DNA from 3 places in the Nocardioides albertanoniae genome. Region 2 is predicted to be linked to each of the others. Evidence: predicted binding sites of a transcription regulator. Region 2 holds the regulator's gene; each other region holds the start of a gene.
The links. Region 2 encodes LexA, which represses DNA repair genes until DNA is damaged. Its sites were predicted from a motif close to TCGAACANNTGTTCGA; they were not measured.

Region 1 (10,410 bases), 2.1 Mb from region 2:
GGCCGGTGACCAGGCGGGGCTGTTCGGCATCGGCACCGTGGGCGAGGGCAACGACACCGACTCCCTCGACCTGCCCGGCGTGCAGCGCGAGCTGGTCGAGGCCGTGGTCGCCACCGGCACTCCGACGATCCTGGTGCTGGTCACGGGCAGGCCGTACGCCATCGGCTGGGCGCTCGACGGAGCCGACGCTCCCGCGGCGGTGCTGCAGGCGTTCTTCCCCGGGGAGGAGGGTGGCCCCGCGATCGCCCGGATCCTCACCGGAGCCGTCAACCCCTCGGGCAGGCTCCCGGTGACGCTGCCGCGCTCGGCCGGTGCCCAGCCCTACACCTATCTCCACCCCGTGCTCGGTGGTCCCTCGGGCGTGACCGTGGCCGACTCCACCCCGGTGAGACCGTTCGGCTTCGGACTCTCCTACACCACGTACGCCACCTCCGAGCTCCGCACGGACCAGCAAGTTGCCTCGAACGGGCGGTTCCACGCCCGGGTGAGTGTCCGCAACACTGGTTCCATGGCGGGATCCGAGGTGGTGCAGCTCTACGGCCGCGACGTGCTCGCCTCGCTGCCGCGCCCGGTCGAGCAGCTGCTCGGCTACCAGCGGGTGTGGCTCGAGCCGGGGGAGCAGGCGACGGTCGAGTTCGACGTACCGGCCGCGCGGTTCGCGTTCACCGGCCGCGACCTGGTCAAGGTCGTCGAGCCGGGCGAGGTCGAGGTGTGGGCGGCCGCTTCCGCTGAGGAGAAGGCCGAGGTCATCGTCGCCGAGGGCATCCCCGGCGCAGGCACCGCGCACGACGTCGAAGCAGAGCGAGCGGACCGGGCGAAGGTGCGGATCACCGGCCCGGTCCACCGAGTGACGACCTCCGACCCACGGCAGGTCGCCACACGTATCGAACGAACCAACGAGAGGAACTCACGATGACCGACCTGACTCCACGCCCCGAGGACAAGTTCACCTTCGGCCTGTGGACCGTCGGCTGGGAGGCGGTCGACGTCTTCGGCCCCGGCACGCGGCCGCCGATGGACCCTGCCTACGCCGTGCGCCGGCTCGCTGATCTCGGCGCCTGGGGAGTGACCTTCCACGACAACGACGTCTTCGCCTTCGACGCCACCGACGCCGAGCGCGACGCCGCGCTGACGAGCTTCCGCAAGGCCCTCGCCGAGACCGGCCTGTGCACGCCGATGGTGACCACGAACCTCTTCGGCCACCCCGTGTTCAAGGACGGCGCCTTCACGTCCAACGACCGCTCGGTGCGCCGGTTCGCGCTCGCGAAGGCTGCCCGCAACATCGACCTCGCCGCCGAGATGGGCGCGGAGACGTTCGTGATGTGGGGCGGGCGCGAGGGCGCCGAGTCGGCGTTCGCCAAGGACGTACGCTCCGCGCTGGACCGCTACCAGGAGGGCGTGAACCTGCTCTGCGACTACGTCGTCGAGCAGGGCTACGACCTGAAGTTCGCGATCGAGCCCAAGCCCAACGAGCCCCGCGGCGACATCCTGCTGCCGACGATCGGGCACGCGCTGGCCTTCATCGAGAGCCTCGAGCATCCCGAGATGGTCGGGGTGAACCCGGAGGTCGGCCACGAGGAGATGGCCGGGATGTCGTTCGCCGCCGGGATCGCGCAGGCCCTGTGGGCCGGCAAGCTCTTCCACCTCGACCTCAACGGCCAGCACGGGCCGCGCTTCGACCAGGATCTGCGCTTCGGCGCCGGCAACCTGCGCGGAGCCTTCGCGCTCGTCGACCTGCTGGAGACCGCCGGCTACGAGGGGCCGCGCCACTTCGACTTCAAGCCGCCGCGCACCGAGGACGACGAGGGCGTGTGGGCGTCGGCCGCCGGCTGCATGCGCAACTACCTGGCGCTCAAGGCCAAGTCGGCCGCGTTCCGCTCCGACCCGGCGGTCACGGCTGCGCTCGAGGCGTCGAGCGTGCCGGAGCTGGCCACGCCCACGCTGGCCGAGGGAGAGTCGTTGGCGACACTTCGTGAGGAGACGTACGACATCGCGGGGATGGCCACGCGCGGCTACGGGTTCGAGCATCTCGACCAGCTGGCCATGGACCACCTCCTCGGGGTGCGTTAGGTTCGCCCGATGCCGCTCGTCGCCGGGGTCGACTCCTCGACCCAGTCATGCAAGGTCGTCATCCGTGATGCGGAGACCGGGGCGCTCGTCCGCTCCGGCTCCGCGCCCCACCCCGAGGGCACGGAGGTGGATCCCGCCGCCTGGTGGTCGGCGCTGCGGTCGGCGGCCGAGGCCGCCGGCGGTCTCGCCGACGTCGCCGCCGTCTCGGTGGGCGGCCAGCAGCACGGGATGGTGTGCCTCGACGAGTCCGGCGAGGTCGTACGTCCCGCCCTGCTGTGGAACGACACCCGCTCCGCCGCCGGGGCCGCCGCGCTCAACGCCGAGCTGGGGCCGGCCGCCTGGGCAGAGGCTGTCGGCTCGGTGCAGGTGGCGAGCTTCACCGCTACCAAGCTGCGCTGGCTGGCCGAGAACGAGCCCGAGGCGGCGGCGCGGGTGGCTGCCGTGTGCCTGCCCCACGACTGGCTGACCTGGAAGCTCGCCGGGGGCGGTGACCTCGAGGCGCTGCGCACCGATCGCAGCGACGCCAGCGGCACCGGCTACTACTCGGCCGCGACCGGCGACTACCGGCGCGACCTGCTCAAACGTGCGCTGGGACGCGACGACGTCGTGCTGCCTCAGGTGCTCGACCCGTCGGCGGTGGCAGGGGAGACCTCGGCCGGGGCGCTGCTCGGGCCGGGCTGCGGCGACAACGCCGGTGCAGCCCTAGGCGTCGGCGCCCGGCCCGGCGACGTGGTCGTCTCGATCGGCACCTCCGGGGTGGCCTGCGCCGTCTCGGAGACCCCTACCGCCGACCCGACCGGAGCGGTGGCGGGCTTCGCCGACGCCACCGGCCGCTACCTTCCGTTGGTCGCCACCCTCAACGCCGCGCGCGTGCTCGACGCCACCACCCGCATGCTCCGGGTCGGCCATGAGGAGCTATCCCAGCTGGCCTTCGAGGCACCATCGGGATCCGGTGGCCTCGTCCTCGTGCCCTATCTCGAGGGGGAGCGCACCCCCGACCGGCCCGACGCCCGAGGCGTTCTCCACGGCCTGACCCTGTCCACCGCCGAGCCCGCCTTCCTGGCGCGCGCGGCGGTCGAGGGCCTGCTGTGCGGGCTCGCCGACGGCATCGACGCGCTGACGTCGCAGGGGGTCTCGGTCGACCGCGTCTTCCTCGTCGGCGGCGGCGCCCGCTCCGAGGCCGTACGCCGCCTGGCCCCCGCCGTCTTCGGCCATCCCGTGCTCGTCCCCGAGCCGGGGGAGTACGTCGCCGACGGTGCCGCCCGCCAAGCCGCCTGGACCCTCGTCGGCGGCGAGGAGCCACCGACGTGGCCGATGGCCGGCACCGAGACGTTCCAGGCCGACCCCGACCCCGCCGTCCGTGCCCGCTACGCCGAGGTCCGCGACCTCACCGAAGGCGTCAGCACCTCCGCTGGTTGAGCCGCGAGGCCGCCTGCGGCCGAGCGTGTCGAAACCAACACAGTCCGATCCCGATTGTTCGCACTGTGTTGGTCTCGACACGCCTCCGCCTTGCGGCTCCGGCGGCTCGACCGACGCCAACGTCCGATACCGTGGCCGCGCCATGTTGGATCACATCAAAGGCTTCGTTCAGGGAGTCGTCCTCGCGCCCATCGTCCGGTTGTTCGTGGCGCTGCGGATCAGCCCCGACGTCGTCACCCTCGTCGGCACGATCGGGGTCGCGGTCGGCGCGCTGGCGTTCTACCCGCGCGGCGAGCTGCTGCCCGGCACCGTGTTCATCACCTGCTTCGTCTTCAGCGACCTGATCGATGGCGCGATGGCGCGCGCGATGGGGCGCAGCTCGAAGTTCGGCGCCTTCTGGGACTCCACTCTCGACCGCATCGGTGACGGCGCGGTCTTCGGTGGCCTGGCGCTCTACTTCGCCGGGCCGGGCGATTCCGACCTCTATCTCGCGCTGAGCCTGTGGTGCCTGGTGATCGGCGCGGTCACCTCCTACGCCCGCGCCCGCGCCGAGTCGCTCGGCTTCACCGCCAACGTCGGCATCGCCGAACGCGCCGATCGGCTCGTCCTGGTCCTCGTGCTGACGGGCTTCGCCGGCATCTTCGACCTCGACCTGCTCATCTACATCGCTCTGTGGATCCTCGCCGTCGCCTCCACCGTCACCGTGGGGCAGCGCGTCTGGACCGTCCGCAGCCAGGCCCTCGCCGAGGAGCGGGCCACCGCAGAGGAGGAGGCAGCCTCATGACCGTGCCCACCGAAGCAGACGTACGCCTGGCCACCGAGCTCGTGCGCGAGGCAGGCTCGCTCGCGGCGAGGATGCGCCGCGAGGGCATCGGCGACTCGATCGAGACCAAGACGTCGGTCTCCGACCTGGTCACCGCGGCCGACAAGGCCGCCGAGAAGGCGATCGTCGAGCGGCTCGCCGCCGAGCACGCGGGCGACGGCATCCTCGGTGAGGAGGGCTCGGCCCGCGAGTCCACCACGGGCCGGGTGTGGACGATCGACCCGGTCGACGGCACCTACAACTTCGTGCGCGGCCTCGACTGGTGGTGCTCGGCCCTCGCCCTGACCGACGGCGACCCGGCCGACGCCGACAGCATCGTCCTGGGCGCGGTCTACTCGCCCGCCGAGGACGCCGTCTACGTCGGCGGCCCCGAGCTGCCCACCACCCGCAACGGTGAACCGCTCGAGGCGATGTCCGACCTGCCGCTCTCCCTGGGCTGCCTGACGACCTATCTGCACCCTTCCAAGCTGGGCCAGCCGGCCGGCGAGGCCTACATCCGCGTCGCCCGCGGAGCCGCCTCCATCCGCATCCTCGGCTCCGGCTCGATGGACCTCACCGCCATCGCCCAGGGCAAGCTCCATCTCTTCTGCCAGCACTCCGTGCCCGACTGGGACCGCCTCCCCGGCTGGGGGCTCGTGCTCGGCGCCGGCGGCGCGACGACTCAGGTCGAGGCCGGGGGAGTTCTCTGGTCCCTCGCCGGCACGCCCACCGCCGTGGCCGACGCCACCCGAGCCCTGGCCTAGCAGTCCACTTTGACAACAGTGGCCTGACCAGCGGTTTCTGGTAGCGGCGTACGCGCTGATCCGACCTACGATCGGCGCATGGACAACAGCACGAACACGACGGGCACCTCGCGAGTCAAGCGCGGGATGGCGGAGATGCTCAAGGGCGGCGTGATCATGGACGTGGTCACCCCCGAGCAGGCGAAGATCGCCGAGGACGCCGGCGCAGTGGCGGTGATGGCGCTCGAGCGAGTGCCCGCCGACATCCGCGCCCAGGGCGGCGTGAGCCGGATGTCCGACCCCGACATGATCGACGGCATCATCGAGGCCGTCTCCATCCCGGTGATGGCCAAGGCGCGCATCGGCCACTTCGCCGAGGCGCAGGTGCTGCAGAGCCTCGGTGTCGACTACATCGACGAGTCCGAGGTGCTGACCCCGGCCGACTACGACAACCACATCGACAAGTGGGCCTTCACCGCTCCGTTCGTGTGCGGCGCGACCAACCTCGGCGAGGCGCTGCGCCGCATCACCGAGGGCGCGGCGATGATCCGCTCCAAGGGCGAGGCCGGCACCGGTGACGTGTCCAACGCGGTCACCCACATGCGCACGATCCGGCGCGAGATCCGCCGCCTCACCACCCTCGCCGACGACGAGCTCTACGTCGCCGCCAAGGAGCTCCAGGCGCCCTACGAGCTCGTCAAGGAGGTGGCCGCGGGCGGCAAGCTGCCGGTCGTGCTCTTCACCGCCGGCGGCATCGCGACCCCCGCCGACGCCGCGATGATGATGCAGCTCGGCGCGGAGGGTGTCTTCGTCGGCTCCGGCATCTTCAAGTCGGGCAACCCCGCCGAGCGCGCCGAGGCGATCGTGAAGGCCACCACCTTCCACGACGACCCTGATGTCGTCGCCAAGGTCTCCCGCGGGCTCGGTGAGGCGATGGTCGGCCTCAACGTCGACGAGCCGGCCCGTTCGATCCAGTTCGCGGAGCGCGGCTGGTGACCACCGTCGGCGTGCTCGCCCTCCAGGGCGACGTCCGCGAGCACCTCGCCGCCCTCGACCGCCTGGGGGTGAAGGGCACGTCCGTACGCCGCCGTGAGGAGCTCGACGCGTGCGACGCCCTGGTCATCCCCGGCGGTGAGTCGACGACGATGTGGCGCCTCGCGCGTACGTTCGGCCTGCTCGACCCGCTCCGCGAGCGGGTCGGGGCGGGCATGCCGGCGCTCGGCACCTGCGCCGGCATGGTGCTGCTCGCCGACCGGCTGCTGGATACCGCGCAGGGCCAGGAGACCATCGGGGGCCTCGACATCACCGTGAGGCGCAACGCGTTCGGGCGGCAGACGGAGTCGTTCGAGACCGACCTCGAGCTCACCGGGCTCGACGGCGCGGTGCACGGCGTCTTCATCCGTGCGCCGTGGGTGGAGGAGGTGGGCGACGGCGTAGAGGTGCTGGCCAGTGTGGCCGCTCACCCCGTCGCCGTACGCCAGGGCCCGCTGATGGCGACCTCGTTCCACCCCGAGGTCAACGCCGACGACAGGCTGCACCGGCTCTTCTTGGAGACCTGCTGCTGAGGGTGAGCGGCGGCACGTAGTTAGACTGGGCCCTCTGCTGCCCTGTAGCTCGTCTGAGAACACGACGGAGCCGGTGGCGGCTCGACAAGCACAGCGACGACGCGGGGCAAAGGACGGTTTCCAGATGAGCGGCCACTCCAAGTGGGCAACGACCAAGCACAAGAAGGCTGCGATCGACGCCAAGCGCAGCAAGCTGTGGGCGAAGCTGATCAAGAACATCGAGATCGCAGCCAAGATGGGTGGTCCTGACCCGTCCGGCAACCCGACCCTCTTCGACGCGATCTACAAGGCGAAGAAGCAGTCCGTCCCCAACGACAACATCGAGCGCGCCCGCAAGCGTGGCGGCGGTCTCGACGGCGGCGGCGTCGACTACACCACGATCATGTACGAGGTCTATGGCCCGCAGGGTGTCGCCCTCCTGGTCGAGTGTCTGACCGACAACAAGAACCGCGCCGCGATGGAGGTCCGCACCGCGGTCACCCGCAACGGCGGCACCATGGCCGACCCGGGCTCGGTCTCGCGGCTCTTCGACCGCAAGGGCGTCGTCGTCGTGGCGAAGTCGCAGGAGGGCAAGGAAGTCGCCGAGGACGACCTGCTCGAGGCCACCCTCGACGCGGGTGCCGAGGACGTCAACGACCTCGGTGAGTCCTTCGAGATCCTCTCCGACGCCAGCGACGTCGTCGCGGTGCGTACGGCGCTGCAGGAGGCCGGCATCGACTACGACTCCGCCGAGGTGCAGTTCGTGGCGAGCATGGACATCCCTGTCGCCGACGCCGCCGCGGCCGGCAAGGTCTTCAGCCTCATCGACGTCGTCGACGACCTCGACGACGTGCAGAACGTCTTCTCCAACGCCGACATCCCCGACGAGGTCATGGAAGCCGTCGACGCCTGACCCTCCTCAGCCGAGAAGTCACCCCTGCAGGTCGAGCGGTCACCACGGTGACCGCTCGACCTGCATATGTGACGCTTCGGCCTGCGGGAGTGACGTTTCGGCGTCCGGGCGTGTCTGGGATCGGTGACGAGTTCGGGAGTCTGTACGCTACGAACAGACGTTCGATGGAGGTGCTGATGCGGGTGCTTGGGATCGACCCCGGCCTGACCCGGTGCGGGATGGGCGTGGTCGACGGATCGCTCGGCCGGCCGCTGTCGATGGTCGACGTCGGCGTGATCCGCACCTCGGCAGACCTGCCCGTCTGGGACCGCCTGGTGAGCATCGAGAAGGGCATCGACGCCTGGATCGAGGAGCACCGGCCCGAGGCGGTGGCGATCGAGCGCATCTTCGCGCGCTCCAACGTGTCCACGATCATGGGCACCGCCCAGGCCAGCGGCCTGGCGATGGTCTGCGCCGCCCGCCGCGGGCTCCCGGTCGCGCTGCACACTCCCTCCGAGGTCAAGGCGGCGGTCTCCGGCAACGGTCGGGCCGACAAGGCCCAGGTGACCGCCATGGTGACCCGCATCCTGCGGCTGCCCACTGCGCCGAAGCCTGCCGACGCGGCCGACGCGCTGGCGCTGGCGATCACCCACCAGTGGCGTGGCGGGGCCAACAACCGCATCGAGGCCGCGGTGGCCGCGGCCGCTCAGCAACCGAGAAGAAGGATCACCCGATGATCGCGTCCGTGCGCGGCACCGTCTCCGCCGTCAGCCTCTCCACCGCCGTCGTGGAGGTCGGTGGCATCGGCATCGAGATGCTCTGCACCCCCAACACGCTGGCCACGCTGCGCCCCGGCGAGGAGGCACACCTGCCGACCAGCCTGGTGGTGCGCGAAGACTCGCTGACCCTGTTCGGTTTCACCGACACCGACGAGCGCACCCTCTTCGAGCTCCTCCAGACCGCCTCCGGGGTCGGCCCGAAGCTCGCCCAGGCGATGCTCGCGGTGCTCTCGCCCGACGGCATCCGCCTGGCCATCTCGAGCGAAGACACCAAGACCCTCACCAAGGTGCCCGGCATCGGCCAGAAGGGCGCCCAGCGAGTCATCCTCGAGCTCAAGGACAGGGTCGGCGCGCCCGCCGGCACCGCCGCCGCGCCGGCGCCGACCGCGGCGTCTGCCCCCTGGCGCGACCAGGTCAGCGAGGCTCTGGTCGGGCTGGGCTACAGCGCGAAGGACGCCGACAAGGCGGTCACCGCGATCGAGCCCGAGGCCGGCGACCAGGCCAACATCTCGTTGCTGCTCCGCGCCGCGCTCCGCACCCTCTCGAAGGCGTAGGACCCCATGCACGAGGACGACCTGGACCGGGCCGAGGACGACTACTTCGCATCCCTCACGCTTGCCGAGGCCGACGGTGACGACCGCGCCGTCGAGGCGGCGCTGCGCCCCAAGACGCTCGACGAGCTGATCGGCCAGCAACGTGTGCGCGAGCAGCTCAGTCTCGTCCTGGAGGCGGCCCGCCGACGCGAGCGGGCCCCCGACCACGTGCTCCTCTCCGGGCCTCCGGGGCTGGGCAAGACCACCCTCGCGATGATCATCGCTGCCGAGATGTCGGCCCCGCTGCGGATCACCTCCGGCCCGGCCATCACCCATGCCGGCGACCTGGCCGCGATCCTGAGCGGCCTCAACGAGGGCGAGGTGCTCTTCGTCGACGAGATCCACCGGATGAGTCGCCCCGCCGAGGAGATGCTCTATCTGGCGATGGAGGACTTCCGCGTCGACGTGGTCATCGGCAAGGGCCCCGGTGCGACCGCCATCCCGATCGACCTGCCGCCGTTCACGCTCGTCGGTGCCACGACCCGGGCCGGCCTGCTCCCCGGGCCGCTGCGCGACAGGTTCGGCTTCACCGGCCACCTCGGGCTCTACGAGCCCGAGGATCTCGAGCTGATCGTGCGCCGTTCCGCCGGCCTGCTCGAGGTCACCCTCCAAGACGACGGCGCCGCCGAGATCGCCGGCCGCTCCCGCGGCACACCACGCATCGCCAACCGGCTGCTGCGCCGCGTACGCGACTATGCGCAGGTCAAGGCCGACGGCACCGTCACCCAGGAGATCGCCGCGAAGGCGCTCGACCTCTACGAGGTCGACGCGCTGGGCCTGGACCGCCTCGATCTCGCCGTCCTCGACGCCCTGTGCCGCAGGTTCGGCGGCGGCCCGGTCGGCATCTCCACCCTCGCTGTCGCGGTGGGGGAGGAGCGCGAGACGGTCGAGGAGGTCGCCGAGCCGTTCCTGGTCCGTTCCGGCTTCCTGGCCCGTACGCCGCGGGGCCGTGTCGCGACCCCGGCCGCCTGGGGTCACCTGGGGCTGCCGGTGCCGGCCAGTGCCGAGGCCGCGGCCTGGTCGGCCGACTCGCTCTGGGATGAGCCCTGAGTCACACTCTCAACCAGGTGCCTGGTTAGACTTGCACGTCGCCGAGCGACTGCCGGTGACCCCTGAGACTGTCGGAGCCGAACCCCCGTGGAATTCCTGCCTTTTATCGTCATCATCGTCCTGTTCTACTTCCTGCTGATCAGGCCTCAGCAGAAGCGTGCGAAGCAGGCCCGTGAGCTGCAGCTCAACCTCCAGCCGGGTGACAAGGTGATGTTGACCGCTGGCGTCTTCGGCACCGTGACCGAGGTCGAGGAGACTACGACCAACATCAAGGTCGAGATCGCCGACGGCGTCGTGATCCAGGTCGTGCGTCAGGCGGTCGCCCAGAAGGTCGACGTCGTGCCCGCCGACGAGATCGACGAGGCCGACGAGACCGAGGAGACCGACGAGGCGAGCGACGACGCCGTCGAGGCCCCGGCCGAGAAGACCTCCGCGGATGCCGACAACGTCATCGTGGACCTCGACAAGAAGGACTGACCACCAACATGGCACGCAAGACAGCGCGCCCCGGCCGGACC
Region 2 (10,410 bases):
ACCCTCCTCGAGCATCCGGATCACCGAAGCGAGGTGCCCGTTGGCCCGCTTGAGTCTGATGATGATGGCCTTGATCTCGTCAGGCTCGAGCTGCATCGTCGTCCTTCTTTCCAGTGAGTGCTTCCAGCATGCCGGTGAGACGCTGCCGTGCATCCGCCGCGACCTCGGAGACGACGGTGTCCGTGCTGAACGAGATCATCGCGTTCGGGTCGAATGCCTCGACCCGCGTCCCCTTACCCTCGGCGGCGACCACGACGTTGCACGGCAGCATCGTCGCGATCCGCGGATCTGCCTCGAGCGCACGATGAGCGAGCTGCGGCATACATGCCCCGAGGATCACCTGCTGCGGAATGTCGACACCGAGCTTGGCGTGCAGGGTGGCCGCCAGGTCGATCTCGGTGAGGACACCGAATCCGGCATCACCGAGGAGTTGTCGTACGCGAACCAAGGTCTCCGCGTACGACGCGGGGACGACGGCGCTCAGAGTGAAGCTGGTCATGGGTCTCCTCAGGTGTTGTCTTCGTCGATTCTATAACCCCCCAGGGGGTTATGCTACCTTCGAAATCGTAACCCCCCAGGGGGTTATGTTCCCAACGCAGGAAGGACCTGTCATGACCATCACGACCGACATCGAATCTCCCCACGGCAAGAGCGTCCTGCGGGAGCTCGGGCCGCTCCATCGGGAGCTGCGCCGCGCCATCCCTGAGGTCTACAAAGGCTGGGGCGAGCTCTCCAGGGCCTCCTTCGCCGACGGCGCGCTCGACCGTAAGACCAAGGAGCTGATCGCACTCGCGATCGGCGTGGTCGAGGGCTGCGACGGCTGCATCGCCTCCCACGGGCAGGCCGCCGCCCGAGCGGGTGCCAGCCCCCAGGAGGCCGCCGAGGCCATCGGTGTCACCTTCCTCATGCACGGCGGCCCCGCCACCGTTCACGGCGCACGCGCCTTCGACGCCTTCTGCGAGTTCGTCGACGCCCTCGACGCCGGCGAACCTCCCGCCTGAGCACCGACCAGACCTACAGAACAGGACCTGAACGATGTGTCGCTCCGTACGCTGCAAGAAGTGCGGCAAGACCACCTGGACCGGCTGCGGCCGCCACGTCTCCCGGGTCAGGGCCTCGGTGCCTTCCGGGCGCTGGTGCTCCGGGCACACCGCCGACCCCAAGGACCCCAACGGCACCTGGCTCGCCCGCATCCTCGGGCGCTGACTGTCGGTGGTCGCGCCTATCGTGCGCGACGTGAGCTCTGTGGCCGATCCCGAGCCCGCCGCGCATCACCTGGAAACGTGGCGGGCCTGGGCTTCTCCTGAGCTGGAACTGCAGGACGGCGTGGTCGTCGACCCCCTCCCCCGAAAACCAGTCCGGTCCCGCACCCAACATCGGGTGCGGGACCGGACTCAGTCACTCAGGACTCAGCTGCAACCGGAGGTCGAGCCGCAGCCCTCGCAGACGTAGCAGGAGCCGGCGGGGCGCATCTTCGTGCCGCAGGTGAAGCAGAGCGGGCTGTCGATGGCCATGCCGCTGATCGACTCGAGCAGCTCGGCGGTGGTCTGGGCGGCGGCCTTGGGGGCCTCGTCCGTGGTCGCCGCCTCGGCCGGAGCGTCTTCCTTGATGTCGGCGTCGACGACCTCGGTCTCGGTCTTGGCCTCGGCCTTGTGCTGCGGAGCCTTCTTCTCGACGAGCTCGGCGGCGGTGGAGCCGTTGCCGAGCGGCTCGTAGGAGCCGGTCTCCAGGTAGCGCTGACGCTCCTCGGCCGAGTAGATACCGAGCGCGGAGCGGTCCTCGAAGGACATGTAGTCCAGCGCCAGCCGGCGGAAGACGTAGTCCATGAGCGACTGCGCCATGCGTACGTCCGGGTCGTCGGTCAGGCCGGCCGGCTCGAACTTCAGGTTGGTGAACTTGGAGACGTAGGTCTCCAGGGGCACGCCGTACTGAAGGCCGACGGAGACCGCTATCGAGAATGCGTCCATGACACCGGCGAGGGTCGAGCCCTGCTTGCCGAGCTTGAGGAAGACCTCACCGAGCTCGCCGTCGGCGTGCGCACCGGAGGTCATGTAGCCCTCGGCGCCACCGACCGTGAAGGAGGTGGTGCGCGAGACGCGGGACTTCGGCAGCCGCTTGCGGGTCGGGGCGTAGACGATCTTCTCGATGATCTTCTCGACCACCTCGGGCTCGACGTCGGCCGCGGCCGCCTCGGCCGAGGAGAGACCCTGGTCCTTCTTGGCCGAGTCCGACTTGCCGTCGGCCAGCGGCTGGCCGACCTTGCAGTTGTCGCGGTAGATCGCGGTGGCCTTCAGGCCGAGCTTCCACGACTCGAGGTAGACCTGCTCGATCTCCTCGACGGTGGCCGACTCGGGCAGGTTGACGGTCTTGGAGATCGCACCGGAGAGGAACGGCTGGGTCGCCGCCATCATCCGCACGTGACCCATGGGCTGCAGCGCGCGCTTGCCCATCGCGGTGTCGAAGACCTCGTAGTGCTCCTGGCGCAGACCCGGGGCGTCGATGACGTGACCGTTCTCGGCGATGTAGTCGACGATCGCCTCGATCTGCTCGGGCTGGTAGCCCATCTTGGTCAACGCCCGCGGGATCACCTGGTTGACGATCTGCATCGAGCCGCCACCGACGAGCTTCTTGAACTTGACCAGCGAGAAGTCGGGCTCGATGCCGGTGGTGTCGCAGTCCATCATGAAGCCGATGGTGCCGGTCGGCGCGAGCAGCGAGGCCTGCGCGTTGCGGAAGCCGTTGACCTTGCCGATCTCGACGACGTCGTTCCACACCTTCGTGGCGGCGTCGATGATGTTGCGGTCGACCGGGTTGATCGAGCGCACCGCGTCGTTGGCGGCCTGGTGCTTGCGCATGACCCGCTGGTGCGCCTCGGCGTTGCGGGCGAACCCGGCGTACGGGCCGACGACTCCGGCCAGCTCGGCCGAGCGCTTGTAGCCGGCGCCGGTCATCAGCGAGGTGATGGCGGCAGCCATGGTGCGGCCACCCTCGGAGTCGTAGCCGAGCCCCATCGCCATCAGCAGCGCGCCGAGGTTGGCGTAGCCGATGCCGAGCTGGCGGTAGTCGCGGGTCGTCTCGCCGATCGCCTCGGTCGGGAAGTCGGCGAAGCAGATGGAGATGTCCATCGCAGTGAAGACGACCTCGCAGGCCTGCTGGAAGCGCTCGGCGTCGAAGGTGTCGTCGTCCTTGAGGAACTTGAGCAGGTTCAGCGACGCCAGGTTGCAGGAGGAGTTGTCGAGCGACATGTACTCCGAGCACGGGTTGGAGCCGGTGATGCGGCCCGTCTCCGGGTTGGTGTGCCAGTCGTTGATCGTGTCGTCGTACTGCAGACCCGGGTCGGCACACTCCCACGCGGCGACCGAGATCTTCTTGAAGAGCTCGCGGGCGTCGACCTCTTCGATGACCTCACCGGTGGTGCGCGAGCGAAGGCCGAACTTCTTGCCCTCCTCGACGGCACGCATGAACTCGTCGGAGACGCGCACGGAGTTGTTGGCGTTCTGGTACTGGACGCTGTGGCTGTCGCGGCCACCCAGGTCCATGTCGAAGCCGGCGTCGCGCAGCGCGCGGATCTTGTCCTCCTCGCGCGCCTTGGTCTCGACGAACTCCTCGATGTCGGGGTGGTCGACGTCGAGCACGACCATCTTCGCGGCACGACGGGTGGCGCCACCGGACTTGATGGTGCCGGCGGACGCGTCGGCGCCACGCATGAAGGAGACAGGGCCGGAGGCGGTGCCGCCGGAGGACTTCAGCAGCTCCTTGGAGGAGCGGATGCGGGAGAGGTTGAGACCGGCACCGGAGCCGCCCTTGAAGATCAGGCCCTCCTCCTTGTACCAGTTCAGGATCGAGTCCATCGAGTCGTCGACCGAGAGGATGAAGCAGGCCGAGACCTGCTGGGGGGACTCGGTGCCGACGTTGAACCAGACCGGCGAGTTGAAGGCGAAGTGCTGGTTGACGAGCAGCCAGGTGAGCTCGCGACCGAAGAGATCGGCGTCGTCGTCACTGACGAAGTATCCGTTCTCCTTGCCGGAGGCGACGTAGGTGTTCACGACCCGGTCGATCAGCTGCTTGAGGCTCTGCTCGCGCTTCTCGGAGCCCATCGCACCGCGGAAGTACTTCGTCGTCACGATCGTCGAGGCGTTGAGCGACCAGAAGTCGGGGAACTCGACCCCGGTCTGCTCGAAGACGGTCTCGCCGGTCTTCCAGTTCTTCTGGACGACGTCGCGTCGCTCCCAGTTGATCTCGTCGTAGGGGTGCACACCCTCGGTGCTGAAGATCCGCTCGACCTTCAACCGGGCGCCCGCCTTCGCTGGTGCCTGTGCCTCTGCTGCTGTGTCCGTCATCTCGTGGTTCCCCCTGTTGTCGATCCTGTGGTCATCGATCGTTGTGCCGTGCTGCTGGTCGGTGCTGATGGTCGAGTCTCCTGTTGTTACTGCCTTGCTGGATGGTCCGGACGGGTCGCTTCCCCACGGCCCGCCCGGACCGGTCTGTGAGCCACCTCGAAGCGATGGCCGTGGGATCTAGTCGGTGCCCACCGGAACCTCGACCGGATGCTTCGCCTCGTGGGCCTGGACTTCACGCTCGGTACGCAGCATCTGGATCTCCCGCTCGAAGTCGTCCGCCGAGCCGAAGGCCCGGTAGACGCTCGCGAAGCGCAGATAAGCCACCTCGTCGAGCTCGCGCAACGGCGCGAGGATCGCCAGCCCCACCTCGTGGCTGGGCACCTCGGCCAGACCCTGGCTCCGCAGCGTCTGCTCGACCTCTTGGCCCAGGCAGGCGAGCTGATCCTCGGTGACCGGCCGACCCTTGCACGCCTTGCGTACGCCGTGCACCGACTTGTCGCGGCTGAACGGCTCCGCGGCGCCGGAGCGCTTGGTCACCATCAGCTGCATCTGCTCGACGGTCGTGAACCGCTTCTCGCATCCCTGGCAGACCCGACGGCGCCGGATCTGGCCGCCGTCTTCCGCGACACGGGAGTCGAGCACCTTGGTGTCGCTGTTGCGGCAGAACGGACAGAGCACGTCGAGCCCCTTTCTTGAGTCGCGGTCTTTGGGCCAGGCACGTGGACCCGGAGCCTGTGGATCCAGCCCGACCCAGATGCGGCCGATGCCTGTGGAATCTGTGGATACGAGCGTGAGTCCTTGTGGAACAACACCCTCACCGCTGTGAACCATCCACCTGTTCATGTGAACTATATGTGGATAACTACAGCGGTGTAACTACTAGATGTAGTGGTAACCGTACGCCCGCCTCCAAGACGATGCAAGCGCCGATCGCGATTCACCGTGAGCCCGGCGTGTCGCCCCGAGGAGACGCCGCGAGAGCCCGGCGCGGCGGGCGATCAAACACTTAAAGATTCCGGTTCAACGGCCCCCGGCTGGCCTTGATGAGTAAGAATGTCCCCCGTGACAAACATCTCCGGAGGAAACCGCGTCGGGCCGCGGAGAGGCACGCGCCCCAGTAACGGACCCCGGCCACCATTCATCGTGCCTGCGATCGCGACGCTGGGATTCCTCATCATCTGGGGTGTCCTGGTGTGGGTCGCCGTCGGTTTCGGGGCCGACGCACGCGGCGGCGAGTCCGGCGCCTGGGCGAAGCTGGCCATCGCTGCGGTCGCCGCGGTCGCCTGCCTCTTCCTGACCTTCACCTTCGCCGGCAAGGCCTGGCGCGCACTCACCGGCTCCCCCACCGCTCCACCCGCCGAGGAATACTCCGGCAGCCACTCCAACGCCTACGTCGAGGAGCAGGACTACCCGGACCCGGAATACCCGGGCCAGGACTACTCGAGCCAGGACTACTACGGCACCAGCTCCTACGGCTACGAGGACACCGGGTCGTACGGCCGGCACAGCACCGACACCGGAAGCCAGTCGCCCTACGCCGACAGCTACGGCTACGACACCGGGAGCCAGTCGCCCTACGGCGACACCGGCAACCGCTCGTCGTTCGGCGACACGGGCAACCGCTCGTCGTTCGGCGACACGGGCAACCGCTCGGCCTACGGCGGTCCGACCTATCAGCCGCCGCCCCCTCAGCCCTACTACTCCAACCCGGCCACCCCGGCATCGACGCCACAGCCCCAGAGCTACGACTACGAGACCCAGGGGTACGACACCCAGGGGTACGACACTCCGGGCTACGGCACAGGGAGCTATCCGACCCAGCAGTCCGGGGCCTACCAGGCTGCCCCGGCCCGCTATGGCCAGACCGGCCCGCGGCCGACGATGCCCCCGACGATGCCGGCGGCGGACATCCCCACGCAGGCGATGCCCACCCAGCGACAGTCCCAGGTGTCGCCGGCGCCGCAGGAGGACGAGTGGCCGCCCCCGCGGCGCGCCTCGCGCAGTCATCAGTGGCCGCCCACCACCTCGGACGGCAGCTACCGCCCCCGACACTGACACAGACGCCGAGTCGTCGACAGACAACCGCGAGAGTGCCGCAGACGCTTCCCATCGTCTGCGGCACTCTCGTCTTTCCCCGGTAGCCGGCCGCCAGGGGGTGAGGGGGCAGCCGGACATCTAGGAGCCCTCAGCGGGCGGTCGGGATGATCAGGGTCTGCCCCGTGACCAGCATCGAGGACTCGAGGCTGTTGAGCTCCTTGATCGTCTGCTCCATCTCCCGGATGGAGGCGTCGGTGCCGGCTACCGCTTCCGAGGAGATGTCCCAGAGCGTGTCGCCATCGCCGACGACCATCGTGTGAGCGGAGGAGGAGGTGCCTGGAAACTCGGCACCGCCGGCCCCGAACGCGACCCGAGCGCCGACGAGCGCGATCGAGAAGAGCACGACGAGCGCGAAGGCGAACACGACGATCCGGCCGCGGCGGGTGAGCCGCACCTGCGAGCGACGCACTTCCCGCACGGGGCGCGGCGCCTCGGCTACGGGCAGCACATACACGGTTGCACTCATCACGGCCTCCAGATCAGTCTGTTTCGATCACGTGTTCGATCGAGCATGTGTTCGAAGGTAGATCACGTGTTCGAACAAAGCAAGTAGGCGTTCGAAGAATTTCCCAACGCGCCACCCGCCACTCCCGAGATCGAACAGATGTTTGAACTCGTGGGGCTGATGCGACTAATGTGCTGACATGACCACGCAGAAGACAGGCACCGGATCAGGTGGTTCGAAGAAGAGCCGCGTCCGCGAGCTGCCCGACGGGCCGCCGGACGCGACCGGGCTCACGCCACGTCAGCAGCGCATCCTCGCTCACCTGCGCGACAGCATCGAGCAGCGCGGCTACCCGCCGAGCATGCGCGAGATCGGTGCCGCGGTCGGGCTGACCAGCACCAGCAGCGTCGCCCACCAGCTCCGTGCGCTCGAGCAGCGTGGTCTGATCCGGAAGGACCCCAAGCGTCCCCGCGCTCTCGAGGTCTTCCTCCCCGAGGTGATGGCCCACCGCAAGGCGATGTCCGGCGACGAGAGCGATGCCGGCGAGGCCGACCTCAGCGCCGACCTCAACCCCACCCCCGACGCGACCATGGTGCCGCTCGTCGGCCGGATCGCGGCCGGTGGCCCGATCCTGGCCGAGGAGACCTCGAGCCAGCAGAGCGTCGAAGACGTCTTCCCGCTGCCCAAGCAGCTGGTCGGCAACGGCGAGCTCTTCCTGCTCTCGGTCTCCGGTGACTCGATGGTCGACGCCGCGATCTGCGACGGCGACTTCGTGGTCGTGCGCCAGCAGCCGACCGCGGAGAACGGCGAGATCGTGGCCGCGCTGATCGACGGCGAGGCGACCGTCAAGACGCTCTCGCGCAAGGACGGCAAGGTGTGGCTGCTGCCGCACAACGCGGCGTACGAGCCCATCGACGGCACCCACGCGACGATCCTCGGCAAGGTGACCGCTGTGCTGCGAAGCCTCTGATCCGAACGTTGCGAGAACCACCCGGAACCACCCGGGAACACTGCGTGAAATCCAGCCGCCGGCCCATGACAGGGCCGGCGGCTGCGTCGTTTCATACAGCGTGACCACGAACCGTCCAGCCCAGAACCATCTCGATCGCCGCACCCTCCTGGCGGCCGGCATCACCGGCGCCGCCGCGGCGACGATGACGCTCCCCTCACCGGCGGAGGCGGCCGGCGCGACGCTCAACCATTTCCAGCACGGTGTCGCCTCCGGCGACCCGCTCCCGGATCGCGTGGTCATCTGGACCCGGGTCACGCCCACCGCCGACGCGACCGCAGGGTCGGGAAAGGGCGAGGAGGTTCTGGTGCGCTGGGAGATCTCGCCGACGGCCGACTTCAAGCGCATCACCGGCAAGGGCTCGCAGCAGACCGGCCCCGACCGCGACCACACCGTGAAGCTCGACGTCACCGGCCTGGCTCCCGAGAGCTGGTACTTCTACCGCTTCACCTACAACGGCCAGACCAGCCGGGTCGGCCGCACCCGCACCGCTCCGGCGGCCGACGCCACCCCCGACAACGTACGTTTCGGGGTGGTCTCCTGCTCCAACCTGCAGGCCGGCTGGTTCGCCTCCTACCGCCACCTGGCCGAGCGCGACGACCTGCACGCGATCATCCACCTCGGCGACTACCTCTACGAGTACGGCCCGGGTGAGTACGGCTACGGCATGGGCAACGACGACGTGCGCCCCCACGAGCCGGCCCACGAGATGCACACCCTGGCCGACTACCGGATCCGGCACGCGCAGTACAAGCGCGACGTCGACCTCTCCGACGCGCACGCCCGCCTGCCCTGGATCGTCACCTGGGACGACCACGAGTCGGCCAACGACGCCTGGATGCTGGGCGCGGAGAACAACGAGCCGGGCGAGTTCGACTGGATCGACCGCAAGACCAGCTCCAACCAGGCCTACGACGAGTGGATGCCGCTGCGCGTCGACACCGGCCCCGATGACGAGGGCGCGACGGTGGAGACCGACGACCACCTCCACGACCGCATCTACCGGAGACTGCGGTTCGGCACCCTGCTCGAGCTGAGCATGCTCGACCTGCGCTCCTACCGCTCCGAGCAGGCGAGCCGCCTCGAGCTCGCGAAGGTCGACGACCCCGACCGCACCATCACCGGCGACGAGCAGCTGGCCTGGCTCAAGGACGGCCTGCTCACCGACGCGCAGTGGAAGATCGTCGGCAACCCGGTGATGATCGCGCCGGTCACGTTCGGCGCGCTGCCGAAGAGCCTGATCGCACCGGTCAACGACGTCGCCGGCCTGCTGCCCGACAACGGCATCGCCTACAACCTCGACCAGTGGGACGGCTACACCGCCGACCGCACCGAGCTCTTCGAGCACATCCGCAACAACGCGGTCACCGACACCGTCTTCGTCACCGGAGACATCCACTCCGCGTGGGCGTGCGACCTGCCGTACGACTCGGCCGTCTATCCGCTCGGCAAGACCGCCGGCGTCGAGTTCGTCGCCACCTCGGTCACCTCCAACAACCTCAAAGACGTGCTCGGGGCCCCGCGCCGCACGGTCAGCGTGACGGTCGAGAACATCATCAAGACCGCCAACCGCCACGTACGCCACCTCAACTTCGACGACCACGGCTTCTCGATCCTCGACGTGACCCGCAACCGGGCCCAGATGGACTGGTGGACCATCGGCGAGCGCCGCGACTCCAACACGACGGCGACCTGGTCGACGTCGTACGCCACGGCGACCGGAAGCAACCGCATCCATCGCGTGACAGAGCCGCTGTCATGACCGGCCACGGCGCGAACCGACGCCGTATGGCGTGGCTGTAGGCGTTTCACCGATGTGGGCGCGTCGTGTGCGCTTAGACTGCCGAGGTCTGCCTTCCCCGAACGTCTGGTACGTGATGCGAAACCTTGGTCGCCGGAGCAACCGCAAACAACTGTCCTTCGTCGTGGTCGCAGGCATGGTGATGGCGATGTTCGCCGCCACCATGCCCGCCACTGCCGCGACCTCGGCCGCAGCAGCGACCTCGGTGAGGACGGGCGGCGACACCAGCGCCGAGAAGCCGATGACCGAGGAAGACGCCCGCAAGGCCCTCGACGCGGCCAAGAAGGTCAAGCGCAGCCAGGGCGTGCGCGGTGCGCGCCAGGTCGTGCCCGGACGCCACGTCTCCGGCCGGCCGGACGCGACGATCGCGCTCACCGACCTGTGGAACGCCAAGGACTCCCTGGGCCGCTCGAGCAAGGCGGCCGCGCGCGAGCTGCTGCGCCGGCCCAAGGCGTTGACCCAGACCTGCAGCGACGTCATCTGCGTCCACTACACGCCGGGCAAGGGCGGCGACAAGGCCTCCGTGGCCTACGCCAAGCAGGTGCGCGACGTGGTCACCAAGGTGCACAAGCTCTATGTGAAGGCCGGCTATCGCAAGCCCGCCGCCGACAAGGCCGTCACCCCGGGCAAGGTCGACATCTACCTGCAGAACCTCTACGACGAGGGCTACTACGGCTACTGCGCCCCGGAGACGAAGGTCTCCCAGAAGGCCGCGACG
Region 3 (10,410 bases), 3.4 Mb from region 2:
CGAGATCGACGGCGCGGACGCGGTGGTGAACCTCGCCGGGCGCACGGTCAGCTGCCGCTACACCGACGCCAACCTGAAGCAGATGATGGACTCGCGCGTCGAGTCGACCAGGGTCGTCGGGGAGGCGATCGCCCGAGCCGGCGCTCCCCCGCGCGCGTGGCTGCAGATGAGCACCGCGACGGTCTACGCCCACCGTTTCGACGCCCCCAACGACGAGGCCACCGGCATCATCGGCGGCGACGAGCCCGACGTGCCGGCCCACTGGGAGTTCTCGACCCGCATCGCCAAGGCGTGGGAGGCCGAGCAGGCCGCGGCGGAGGCTCCGGAGACCCGCAAGGTCGCGCTGCGCTCGGCGATGGTGATGAGCCCGGACCGGGGCGGCGTCTTCGACGTGCTCCTCACCATGACCCGCCTCGGCCTCGGCGGCCCGGTCGCCGGCGGCGACCAGTTCGTCTCCTGGATCCACGAGCACGACTTCGTACGTGCCTGTGACCTGCTCATCGAGCGCGACGACATCTCCGGGCCCGTGAACGTGGCGGCGCCGGGGCCGCTGCCCCAGCGCGACCTGATGCGCGTGCTGCGCAAGGAGGCCGGGATGCCGATCGGGCTGCCGGCGACCGCCTGGATGGCCGAGATCGGCGCCTGGGCGATGCGCTCGGACGCCGAGCTGCTCCTCAAGAGCCGCCGCGTCGTGCCGGGTCGGCTGCTCGAGGCGGGCTTCGAGTTCGAGCTCCCCGAGTGGGAGGCGGCGGCCCACGACCTCGTCGTCCGGCGACGGGTAAACCGGTCGCACCGCGCGTCCACGAGGAGCAGGATGGGCGGGTGACCCGCGCGACCTGGCAGCCCCGACCCGACGACGCCGAGACGCTGAGACGGTTCTTCGGCAAGGACGGGCGCCTGCTCACCATCCCCTCGAAGCACGTGAAGAAGCTCGTGGTGCTCAACCAGCTAGCCCAGGCCTTCGAACCTGGCCAGGTCTATCCCGAGCGCGAGGTCAACGAGATCCTGGGACGGTTCCACGACGACTACGCCGCGCTGCGCCGCTACCTCTACGAGGAGGGGTTCATGATGCGTGAGGGCGGCCGTTACTGGCGCGCGGGCGGCAGCGTCGACACCTGATCGCGGCCTCCGATCGCGATCGGGCATGATCGCCCCATGACGATGCCGGAGCAGCCGGGCCAGCCAGTGCCCGGACCGCAGCCCGTGGGATGGATCGACGTGACCATCCAGGGCAGCGCCATGACCTCGAACATGATCGTGCCGACAGTGCTCCTCAACGGGCACCAGATGCCGACGAAGTACGGCCGCAACGTCTTCCCGGTGCCGCCCGGATCCTGGAAGATCGACATGTACGCCCAGTGGACCTGGAAGTTCGGGAAGGCGTCGCTCACCTGCGACGTCGCCGAGGGCCAGACCGTGCCGGTCTTCTACGCCGCGCCGATGACCGGGTTCAACAAGGGCGCGATCGGTCACGAGAAGCAGCGTCGGCCCGGGGTGCTCGGGTTCGTGCTGCTGATGGTGGTGCTCGTGCTCGTCGTCGCAGGGATCGTCGCCCTCACGATCTGACCGCCGGCGTGGCGGGCCGGCGAGAGTGTCGGTGCTCACCGATAGCGTCAGCATCGTGACCAGGACCGAGGTGCGCCGACAGAGCCGAGCGCGGGGCTACGCGGTCCTCGACGTCGAGACGACCGGGCTCGACCCCTACCGTGACCGGGTGATCCAGGTGGCGATCCGCCAGATCTCCGCCGACGGCGTCACCGAGTCGGTGTGGGAGACGCTGGTCAACCCGGGCGCCGGGGTCGACCCCGGCCCGGTCGAGGTGCACGGCCTGACCAGCGCCCACCTCGCCGAGGCCCCCTCCTACCAGGAGGTCGCCGCCACGATCGCCCACCATCTCCGAGGCCGGGTCTTCGTGGCCCACAACGCCGCCTTCGACTGGGCATTCGTGTCCGTGGAGTCGGATCGCGCCGGCGTACGCCTCGAGGTGCTCGACTGGCTGTGCACGATGCGGCTGGCGAAGGTGCTCGCCCTCGAGGTCGCCGACAAGTCGTTGGCCACCATCGCGGCCTACTACACGGTCGAGCAGCTGAAGGCCCACGACGCCGGCGACGACACCCGCGTGGCCGCCGAGATCCTGCTGCGGGAGCTGGCCGACGCCACCAAGATCGGCGTGGCTCTCCCGCTGGTCGCGTGCAACACCGCCCGCCACCGCGTCGAGCGCACCGTGCGCCGCTGGTTCAGCCGCCTCGGCCCAGCCCGTCGCTGAGAGCCCGTCTCGCGAGCGAACGTCCCACTGACCGAGACGTTTCGGGCAGGTATGCAACCGATGACCCCGGTTCGGACATCAAGGTGTCGTCGGCCCGATCTAATTGAAGGCCCAGAGTCCGGAGCGAGGCGCGGAATGATCAAGCGGGGAATGATCGAGCAGGGCACGTTCAAGGGGAGAACCATCGAGCGGGGCATGGCCGTCGGGGCGCTCCTCACCCTCCTGGCAGGCATGTCCGTGGCATGCGGCACCGACCCGGCAGCGCAGACGGCGCCCGAGGCGAACACCTCACCGGCGGCCGCCTCCTCGACCAGCCCGTCGACCTCACCGAGCGCGAAGCCGAAGCCCAAACCGAAGCCCAAGCCGTCACCGACCTCGGGCCCGCGGCTGTTCGGCAACGGCGCGAGCGGCGACAACGTACGCGACCTGCAGGCGCGCCTGAAGCAGATCGGCTGGTTCAACGCCGGCGTGACCGGGTTCTACGGCAACGTGACGACCGAGGCGGTGAGCGGGTTCCAGGCCAAGCGCGGCATCGCGGTCACCGGCTTCGTCGACCAGACCACGCTCGACCGGCTCCACGCGATGACCCGCGAACCGACAGAGGCCGAGCTGACCAACGCGCCGCCGCCGGTGGCCGCCGCCAAGCTCGATCCGCGCTGCCTGAGCGGCCGGGTGCTGTGCATCGACAAGTCCACCTCGATGCTGCGCTGGGTCATCGGCGGCACGGTGCAGATGAGCGTCGAGGTGCGCTTCGGCTCCCAGGAGCTGCCCACCCGCGAGGGCCAGTTCTCGATCTTCGCCAAGAGCCGCGACCACGTCTCCACCATCTACAAGACCTCGATGCCGTTCGCGATGTTCTTCTCCGGCGGCCAGGCGGTCCACTACTCCCCCGACTTCGCCGCCAACGGCTACAACGGCGCCTCCCACGGCTGCGTGAACGTACGCAACCATGCCGCCATCACCTCGCTCTACGACCAGGTCCACATCGGCGACGGGGTCGTCGTCTACTGGTCCTGAGGCGGGTGCGCCGGCAGCTGTCCGGCCTGCGGCGAAGATTCCTGACACGTACGCAGACGGCCTACCCTTGAGCCATGAAGGCGCTGCTCCTGGAGAACATCCATCCCGTCGCTGTCGAGAACCTCGAGAAGGCTGGCTTCGAGGTCGAACTGCGCAGCAAGTCCCTCTCCGAGGACGAGCTCGTGGAGTCCCTGCCGGGCGTGACCCTGCTGGGCATCCGTTCCAACACCCACATCACCCCGCGCGTGCTCGAGGCGGCCACCGACCTCAAGGCGATCGGCTGCTTCTGCATCGGCACCAACCAGGTCGACCTGACCTCGGCGGCCGAGCACGGCGTGGCCGTCTTCAACGCCCCCTACTCCAACACCCGGTCGGTGGTGGAGCTGGTCCTCGGCTACATCATCAGCCTCGCCCGCCGTCTTCCCGAGAAGACCGAGAAGATGCACGCCGGCGTCTGGGACAAGTCGGCGAAGGGCTCCCACGAGGTGCGCGGCCGCACGCTGGGCATCATCGGCTACGGCAACATCGGCACCCAGCTGTCCAACGTCGCCGAGGCGCTGGGCTTCTACGTCATCTTCTACGACATCGCCGACCGGCTCGCCCACGGCAACGCCCGCCGGATGAATTCGCTCGACGAGCTTCTCGAGCAGGCCGACGTGGTCTCGATCCACATCGACGGCCGCCCCGGCAACCTCGGGATGTTCGGCGAGGAGCAGTTCGCGAAGATGAAGCCGCGCTCGATGTTCATCAACGCGGCGCGAGGCTTCCTGGTCGACAACGACGCGCTGCGCAGGCACATCGAGTCCGGCCACATCGCCGGCGCCGCCCTCGACGTCTTCCCGACCGAGCCCAAGGCGCAGGGCGACCCGTTCGAGTCGCCGCTGCTGGGGCTCGACAACGTCATCCTGACCCCGCACGTGGGCGGCTCGACGCAGGAGGCCCAGGAGGAGATCGGCTGGTTCGTCTCCGGCAAGCTGCGTGACTTCGTTCACGCCGGGTCAACCGCGCTCTCGGTCAACCTGCCGGCCGTCCAGCCGCCGCCGCTGACGGAGGGATCGCGGCTCGCGCTGCTCCACGACAGCGTGCCCGGCGTGCTCGCCGAGCTCAACAACCTGCTCGCCGCCGAGGGGCTCAACGTGACCGGCCAGTATCTGGCCACGAGCGGCGAGACCGGCTTCGTGGTCACCGACGTCACCGACGTACCTCCGACGACGCTGGAGAAGATCACCGCCGACCCGCACACGAAGTGGGTGCGCGCCTACAACGCGTGAGGCTGGGGCATGCCTGCCGAAGAAGGCGATTTCGCCAGGCATGCCCTACGGTTTCAGCCCATGGATCTCCCTCAACATTGGCCGCTGCCTGAGGCAGCCGACCTTCTCGGCGACATCTTGGCGGCCTACGCCGAGCCGACTCGCCGCTATCACGACAGCCGTCACCTCGCCGAGGTGCTGGAGCGGATCGAGGAGCTGCGGGAGGAGGGTGAGCGTTTCGACCCGCTGACGGTCACGCTCGCGGCGTTCTTCCACGACGCCGTCTACGACGGCGAGCGCGATGCCGAGGAGCGCTCGGCGACGTGGGCCGAGGAGGCCCTGCGCGACCACCTGGACGCGGACGTGGTGGCCGAGATCGCCCGCCTGGTGCGCTTGACCGAGACCCATGACCCCGAACCGCACGACCTCGGTGGGCGCGTGCTCTCCGACGCCGACCTGGCGATCCTGGCGTCCCCGAAGGAGCGCTACGGCGAATACGCGGCGACCGTCCGTGAGGAGTACGGCTACCTCTCCGACGAGGAGTTCCGCGTCGGCCGCGCCCAGGTCCTGGAGGGCCTGCTGGAGAAGGAGTCGCTCTTCTCGACCCCCTACGCGAGGATCAGCTGGGAGGCCGCCGCCCGGGCCAACATCGCGGCCGAGATGGAGACCCTGGCTCCATAACTGTCACCTGATCGATAACGATTGGTGGCGGGCCGATCGCCGGTGACAGAATCTGGCGGTGAGCTTCCAGACGTACGCCGAGCTGTGGCGGATTCCCGATGTTCGCCGCATCCTCGTGCTGGGTCTGTTCCTGCGCCTGCCGATGCCGGCGTCGGCGGTGATCGTGACCCTGCACGTGGTCGGCCCGCTCGACCGCTCCTACGCCGAGGCCGGCCTGGTCTCGACCGTGCTCGCGATCGCGATGGCGATCTCCGCGCCGTGGCTCGGTCGGCTGCTCGACCGGCTCGGCCTGCGGCGTACGCTCCTGCTGCCGTTGGCCGTGCTCCCGATCGCGTGGTCGGTGGCGCCGTGGGTCGGCTACCTTCCGCTGCTCGCGCTGGTCGCCGTGGCCGGCCTGTTCACCGTGCCGTCCTTCTCCGTCGTGCGGCAGGTGATGATCCGCTCGGTCGGCCCCGGCAAGCGCACCGCCGCGCTCAGCGCCGATGCGGTCATGACCGAGCTGTGCTTCATGACAGGGCCGCTGATCGGGGTGCTCGGCGCGAGCTACCTGGGCACCTCGTGGGCGCTGATGCTGAGCCAGTGGCTCGGGATCGTGGCAGCCGTCGGGCTCTGGCTGCTCAACCCGGCGATCACGGAGAGCGAGAGCGTCGACCCTGCCGAGGCGACCGCCTCCGTACCTGCCGTCGCGGCGGCCATCCCCGCCGCCGTGGCCACCGCCGACGGCGGCGCCGCCGAGCCCTCGTCCCGGCGCTGGAGGCTGCCCACCTGGGTCAGCCCCGGCGTCGTGCTCCTCCTCGCCGGCACCTTCGCCGCCTCGCTCATCCTCGTCGCCGAGGATCTCGGCACCGTCGCCGCGATGCGAGACTTCGACCGGACCACCTATCTCGGCCTGGTGATGGCGGTCTGGGCCCTGGGGTCGCTGCTCGGCGCGCTGATCTACGGTGCGCTCAACAGCCATCCGTCGGCCGCGATGATGCTGGTGCTGCTGGGGGCGACGACGATGCTCGCCGCCATCGCCCCGGAACCGATCTCGTTCGCAGCGCTGCTGCTGGTCAGCGGGTTCTTCTGCGCACCGACCCTGACCGCCGCGCTCGAGGCGATCACCAGCCGGGTCTCCTCGTCCGTACGCGGCGAGGTGATGGGCTGGCACGGCTCGGCCATCACCCTCGGCAGCGCCGTCGGCGCCCCTGCCGCCGGTTTCGCCATCGACATGATCGGCTGGCAGGGCGGCTTCCTCCTCGGCGGCGGCCTCGGCCTGCTGATCTCGACAGCGATCTGGCTCACCACCCGTCGCATCTCGAAGCCCTACCCCGAAGCGTCAGGCCTGCAGGCCGAGTAGTCACTCCTGCAGGCCCAAGCGTCATTCCTGCAGGCCGAGACGTCACGGGGTGACTTCTCGACCTGCAGACCCGACTTCTCAACCTGCAGACCTGACCTCTCGACCTGCAGGGGTGACTTCTCGGCTAGCGGGGTTTGCGACGGCGGAGGCCGGCGGCGATGAGGGCGGAGACGAGGTCGCGGGAGGAGACGGCGACGGCACCGGCAGAGATCATGTCGTCGTAGGCCTCCGCCGGTACGTCGTAGTGGTCTCGGTCGAAACCGCGCGGCGGCACTCCGACACGGCCGGCGAAGGCATGCAGCTCGTCGTAGGAGGTGTCGCTGGCGAGGTGCGACCACATCCGGCCACGGCTGGGTACGTTCGGCGGGTCGATGAGGATCACGACCCCTTCATACCCTGCGCACCGCTACCGCGGGCTTGATCCGTCGGCAACAATGGCCTCGATGAACACGACAGTGCTGTTCGATGCTCGGGCGAAGGTCCTCCACGACCTGGAGGCCCGTGGACTCGCAGGTGCAGCCGCCGTCTCCGCCCTCGAGGACGCCATGACCCAGCGGGGCTGGTGGGTCGAGCAGTGGCCCGAGGGCAAGGCGTACGTCGCCGGGCTGGTCGCCCAGGACGTGCAGGACCTGCTCTTCGACTCAGACAGGTCGGCACGCTGGCCGGTGTGCGTCTCGTGCCCGCCGGAGGCGCCGGTGCACTCGCTCCACATCACCCCCGACCTCGGCGGGCCGGACCCGATCTGGATCTGCGAGGAGAGCGGCGACGCGGTCGCGTCGCTGGGCGACCTCTGAGTCAGGACGGCCCGAGCTGCAGGTGCAGCGCATACCGGTCGGCGCGGTAGACCGAGCGGCACATCTCGACGTAGCGGTCGCTGGCGACCGACCTCCGCTGCCTGCGGAGGACCGGCACACCGACCGAGAGGCCGAGCAGGGTGGCCTCCTCGATGTTGGCCACGTCGGCACGGAAGGTGTCGTCGACCCACGTCGGGCGCATCTCGCGGCTGGCCAGCTCGGCATAGAGGCTCGTGGGCGCGGTGCGTTCGAGCAGCCCGGGCACGATCGCCTCGTCGAGGTAGACGTCCTCGATGCAGATCGGCACGCCATCGCCGCTGCGCAGCCGGCGCCAGTGGACCACGGACGTCCCCGGGCTCACGCTCAGCCAACGCGCGATGGTGGGGCCGGCCTTCTCGCGTTTGAGCATCAGCGTCTCCGAGCTCGCGTGCATCCCTCGGCGAGCCATCTCCTCGCTGAAGCCCATCACGGCGCTCGCCATCCGCGGCGGCCGGGCCACGAAGGTGCCCCGCCCCGGGATCCGCACCAGCAGACCGTCGGCGACGAGCGCGTCGAGCGCCTGCCTCACCGTCGCCCGCGCGACGCTGAACTTCTGCACCAGGTCGCGCTCGGACGGCGCCGAAGCCCCCGGCTGCTCACCGGCGAGCAGCTCTCGGACGTACTCCCGGATCTGGACGTGCTTGAGCGAGCGCTCACCCGCGACCGACCGCACCATGAAAGCAGAGCGTAGGTGTCCTTCCGGCGTACGTCCGGCGTATGCCCCAGGTTTGGTCAAGTTGTGACATTGCAACGAGATGAGGCAGTTCGGCTGCAACGAAACCGAAACCGCTCGATTCACTAGAACAAGTGTTCGATAACGAGTACACTGCAGGAGTGGACTTCCAGGGAACACTCTTCGCGCCCGCCGACGACGAGACCACCGAGCCTGCCTACGAGCGGCTCCACCTCGACCGCGGTGCCTGGGTCGACATCGCCCGCGGCTGGCTGCCCGAACCCGACGACGTCTTCGAGACGCTGGTCAGCGAGGTCCCGTGGCACGAGGAGACCCGTCAGATGTATGACCGCGTCGTGGAGGTGCCGCGCCTGCTGCACACCTACATGCAGGGTGATCCGCTCCCCCACCCCCGCCTGGCCGAAGCCCGTGGCCGGCTCACCGCCCACTATCTGCCCGAGCTGGGCGAGCCGTTCGTGACTGCCGGCTGCTGCTACTACCGCAACGGCAACGACTCGGTCGCCTGGCACGGCGACAAGATCGGCCGCGGCCGCACCAACGACACGATGGTCGCGATCGTCTCGGTCGGAGATCCGCGCCGGCTCGCGCTGCGACCTCATGGTGGCGGCAAGGGGATGAGCGTGGAGATGGGCCACGGTGACCTCGTCGTGATGGGTGGCTCCTGCCAGCGCACCTGGGAGCACGCCATCCCCAAGGTCTCCTCCGCCGGCCCGCGGATCTCGGTCCAGTTCCGGCCTCGCAACGTCTTCTGATCCCGGCGACCAGCGGGCGGTCCACCGTCCGGAGGCGGGGCCCGGATGCGTTCCGTACGCTGGTAGGAAAGGATGGGACCGCCAGCCGAAGCCTTGGAGCCGCCTTGACCACGACAGCACCACCCCTCGCCCCGCCGACCGCCGAAGACCTCGCGAGGGCGAAGGAGATCGTCGGGCGGGTCAGCAACGCCTTCAGCAGCCGAGTCGTCGGGCAGGAGCGGCTGCGCACCGCGCTGTTGATCGCGCTTCTCTCCGAGGGTCACGTGCTGCTGGAGAGCGTGCCCGGGCTGGCTAAGACGCTCGCCGCCTCCACCCTGAGCCAGACGGTCAAGGCGCAGTTCTCCCGCATCCAGTGCACCCCCGACCTGCTGCCCAGCGACATCATCGGCACCCAGGTCTACGACCAGCGCAACCACGAGTTCGAGACCCAGCTGGGCCCCGTGCACGCCAACTTCGTGCTCCTCGACGAGATCAACCGCTCCTCGGCCAAGACGCAGAGCGCCATGCTCGAGGCGATGCAGGAGCGCCAGACCTCGATCGCCGGCCACATCCATCCGCTGCCGCGCCCGTTCATGGTGCTCGCCACGCAGAACCCGATCGAGGAGGAGGGCACCTACGTCCTCCCCCACGCACAGATGGACCGGTTCCTGCTCAAGGAGATCGTCAACTATCCCAGCGACGGCGAGGAGCTCGTCGTGCTGGAGCGCATCGAGGCCGGCACCCTCGGCCCCGACCACGACGACACCGCACCGGTGGCCTCCCCCGACGACGTGATCTGGCTGCAGGAGCTCACCAAGCGGGTCTACGTCGACCCGGCGATCAAGCGCTACATCGTCGCCCTCGTGCAGGCCACCCGCAACGCCGACAAGCTGCTCGGGCCGCAGATGGGCTCCTACGTCGAGATCGGCGCGTCACCGCGCGCCTCGATCGCCTTCCTGCAGGCTTCCCGTGCGGCGGCGCTGCTGCTCGGGCGCTCCTACGTCACCCCCGAAGACGTCCGCGAGCTGCGCCACAGCATCCTGCGTCACCGGCTCCACCTCAGCTTCGAGGCCCTGGCCGAGAAGGTCCAGCCCGAGATGCTGGTCGACGCGCTGGTCCGCGCGGTGCCGAGCCCCTGACCTGGCCGAGACACACGACATGGCGACCTATCTCCCCCGGATCCGCACGCGGCTGATGATCCACGCCCACCGTAAGGTGGTGGGTCTGCTCGACGGTGAGTACGCGTCGCTGCAGACGGGCAGGAGCATGGACTTCCACGACCTTCGCGGCTACGTGCCCGGCGACGACGTGAAGGACATCGACTGGAAGGCGACCGCCCGCTCGCGCACCCTGCTGGTCAAGCGGTTCGCCGCCGAGCGGCAGCACCTGGTGCTGCTGGCGATCTCCACCGGCCGGAGCATGGCCGCCCAGGCGACCGGCACCACGACCAAACGCGACCTGGCCATCTTCACCGCCGGGCTCGTCGGCTGGCTGGGCGTGCGCCACGGCGACAAGGTCGCGGTCGCCTACGGTGACTCGAGCGTGCAGAAGCTCACCAAGCCCGCCGACACCGAGATCGCGCTCGAGCGTGCGCTGGGG

Region 1: a site for LexA is predicted at 7,641-7,656, ahead of ruvC (crossover junction endodeoxyribonuclease RuvC). Genes of this name have one in related genera too.
Region 3: a site for LexA is predicted at 8,186-8,201, ahead of FB381_RS04690 (alpha-ketoglutarate-dependent dioxygenase AlkB). Genes of this name have one in related genera too.

The regions. Positions count from the first base shown of each region.
Region 1 covers NZ_VFOV01000001.1:2,259,277-2,269,686, forward strand. The annotation lists gene FB381_RS10745 (beta-xylosidase/alpha-l-arabinosidase) at 1-916, shown strand, start outside; gene xylA (xylose isomerase) at 913-2,070, shown strand; gene xylB (xylulokinase) at 2,080-3,489, shown strand; gene pgsA (phosphatidylinositol phosphate synthase) at 3,632-4,273, shown strand; gene FB381_RS10765 (inositol monophosphatase family protein) at 4,270-5,055, shown strand; gene pdxS (pyridoxal 5'-phosphate synthase lyase subunit PdxS) at 5,134-6,030, shown strand; gene pdxT (pyridoxal 5'-phosphate synthase glutaminase subunit PdxT) at 6,027-6,599, shown strand; gene FB381_RS10780 (YebC/PmpR family DNA-binding transcriptional regulator) at 6,724-7,491, shown strand; gene ruvC (crossover junction endodeoxyribonuclease RuvC) at 7,668-8,207, shown strand; gene ruvA (Holliday junction branch migration protein RuvA) at 8,204-8,803, shown strand; gene ruvB (Holliday junction branch migration DNA helicase RuvB) at 8,810-9,892, shown strand; gene yajC (preprotein translocase subunit YajC) at 9,980-10,369, shown strand; gene secD (protein translocase subunit SecD) at 10,378-10,410, shown strand, end outside.
Region 2 covers NZ_VFOV01000001.1:4,395,358-4,405,767, forward strand. The annotation lists gene FB381_RS21040 (metal-sensitive transcriptional regulator) at 1-96, opposite strand, end outside; gene FB381_RS21045 (DUF302 domain-containing protein) at 80-499, opposite strand; gene FB381_RS21050 (carboxymuconolactone decarboxylase family protein) at 612-1,001, shown strand; gene FB381_RS23985 (hypothetical protein) at 1,036-1,206, shown strand; gene FB381_RS21055 (vitamin B12-dependent ribonucleotide reductase) at 1,410-4,340, opposite strand; gene nrdR (transcriptional regulator NrdR) at 4,518-5,018, opposite strand; gene FB381_RS21065 (hypothetical protein) at 5,484-6,395, shown strand; gene FB381_RS21070 (LysM peptidoglycan-binding domain-containing protein) at 6,526-6,903, opposite strand; gene lexA (transcriptional repressor LexA) at 7,082-7,852, shown strand; gene FB381_RS21080 (alkaline phosphatase D family protein) at 7,953-9,653, shown strand; gene FB381_RS21085 (MXAN_6640 family putative metalloprotease) at 9,769-10,410, shown strand, end outside.
Region 3 covers NZ_VFOV01000001.1:986,482-996,891, reverse strand. The annotation lists gene FB381_RS04745 (TIGR01777 family oxidoreductase) at 1-826, shown strand, start outside; gene FB381_RS04740 (DUF2087 domain-containing protein) at 823-1,119, shown strand; gene FB381_RS04735 (hypothetical protein) at 1,156-1,566, shown strand; gene FB381_RS04730 (exonuclease domain-containing protein) at 1,622-2,266, shown strand; gene FB381_RS04725 (L,D-transpeptidase family protein) at 2,402-3,283, shown strand; gene serA (phosphoglycerate dehydrogenase) at 3,358-4,554, shown strand; gene FB381_RS04715 (HD domain-containing protein) at 4,615-5,214, shown strand; gene FB381_RS04710 (MFS transporter) at 5,273-6,553, shown strand; gene FB381_RS04705 (DUF4031 domain-containing protein) at 6,678-6,935, opposite strand; gene FB381_RS04700 (hypothetical protein) at 6,997-7,347, shown strand; gene FB381_RS04695 (GntR family transcriptional regulator) at 7,349-8,062, opposite strand; gene FB381_RS04690 (alpha-ketoglutarate-dependent dioxygenase AlkB) at 8,221-8,832, shown strand; gene FB381_RS04685 (AAA family ATPase) at 8,937-9,950, shown strand; gene FB381_RS04680 (DUF58 domain-containing protein) at 9,970-10,410, shown strand, end outside.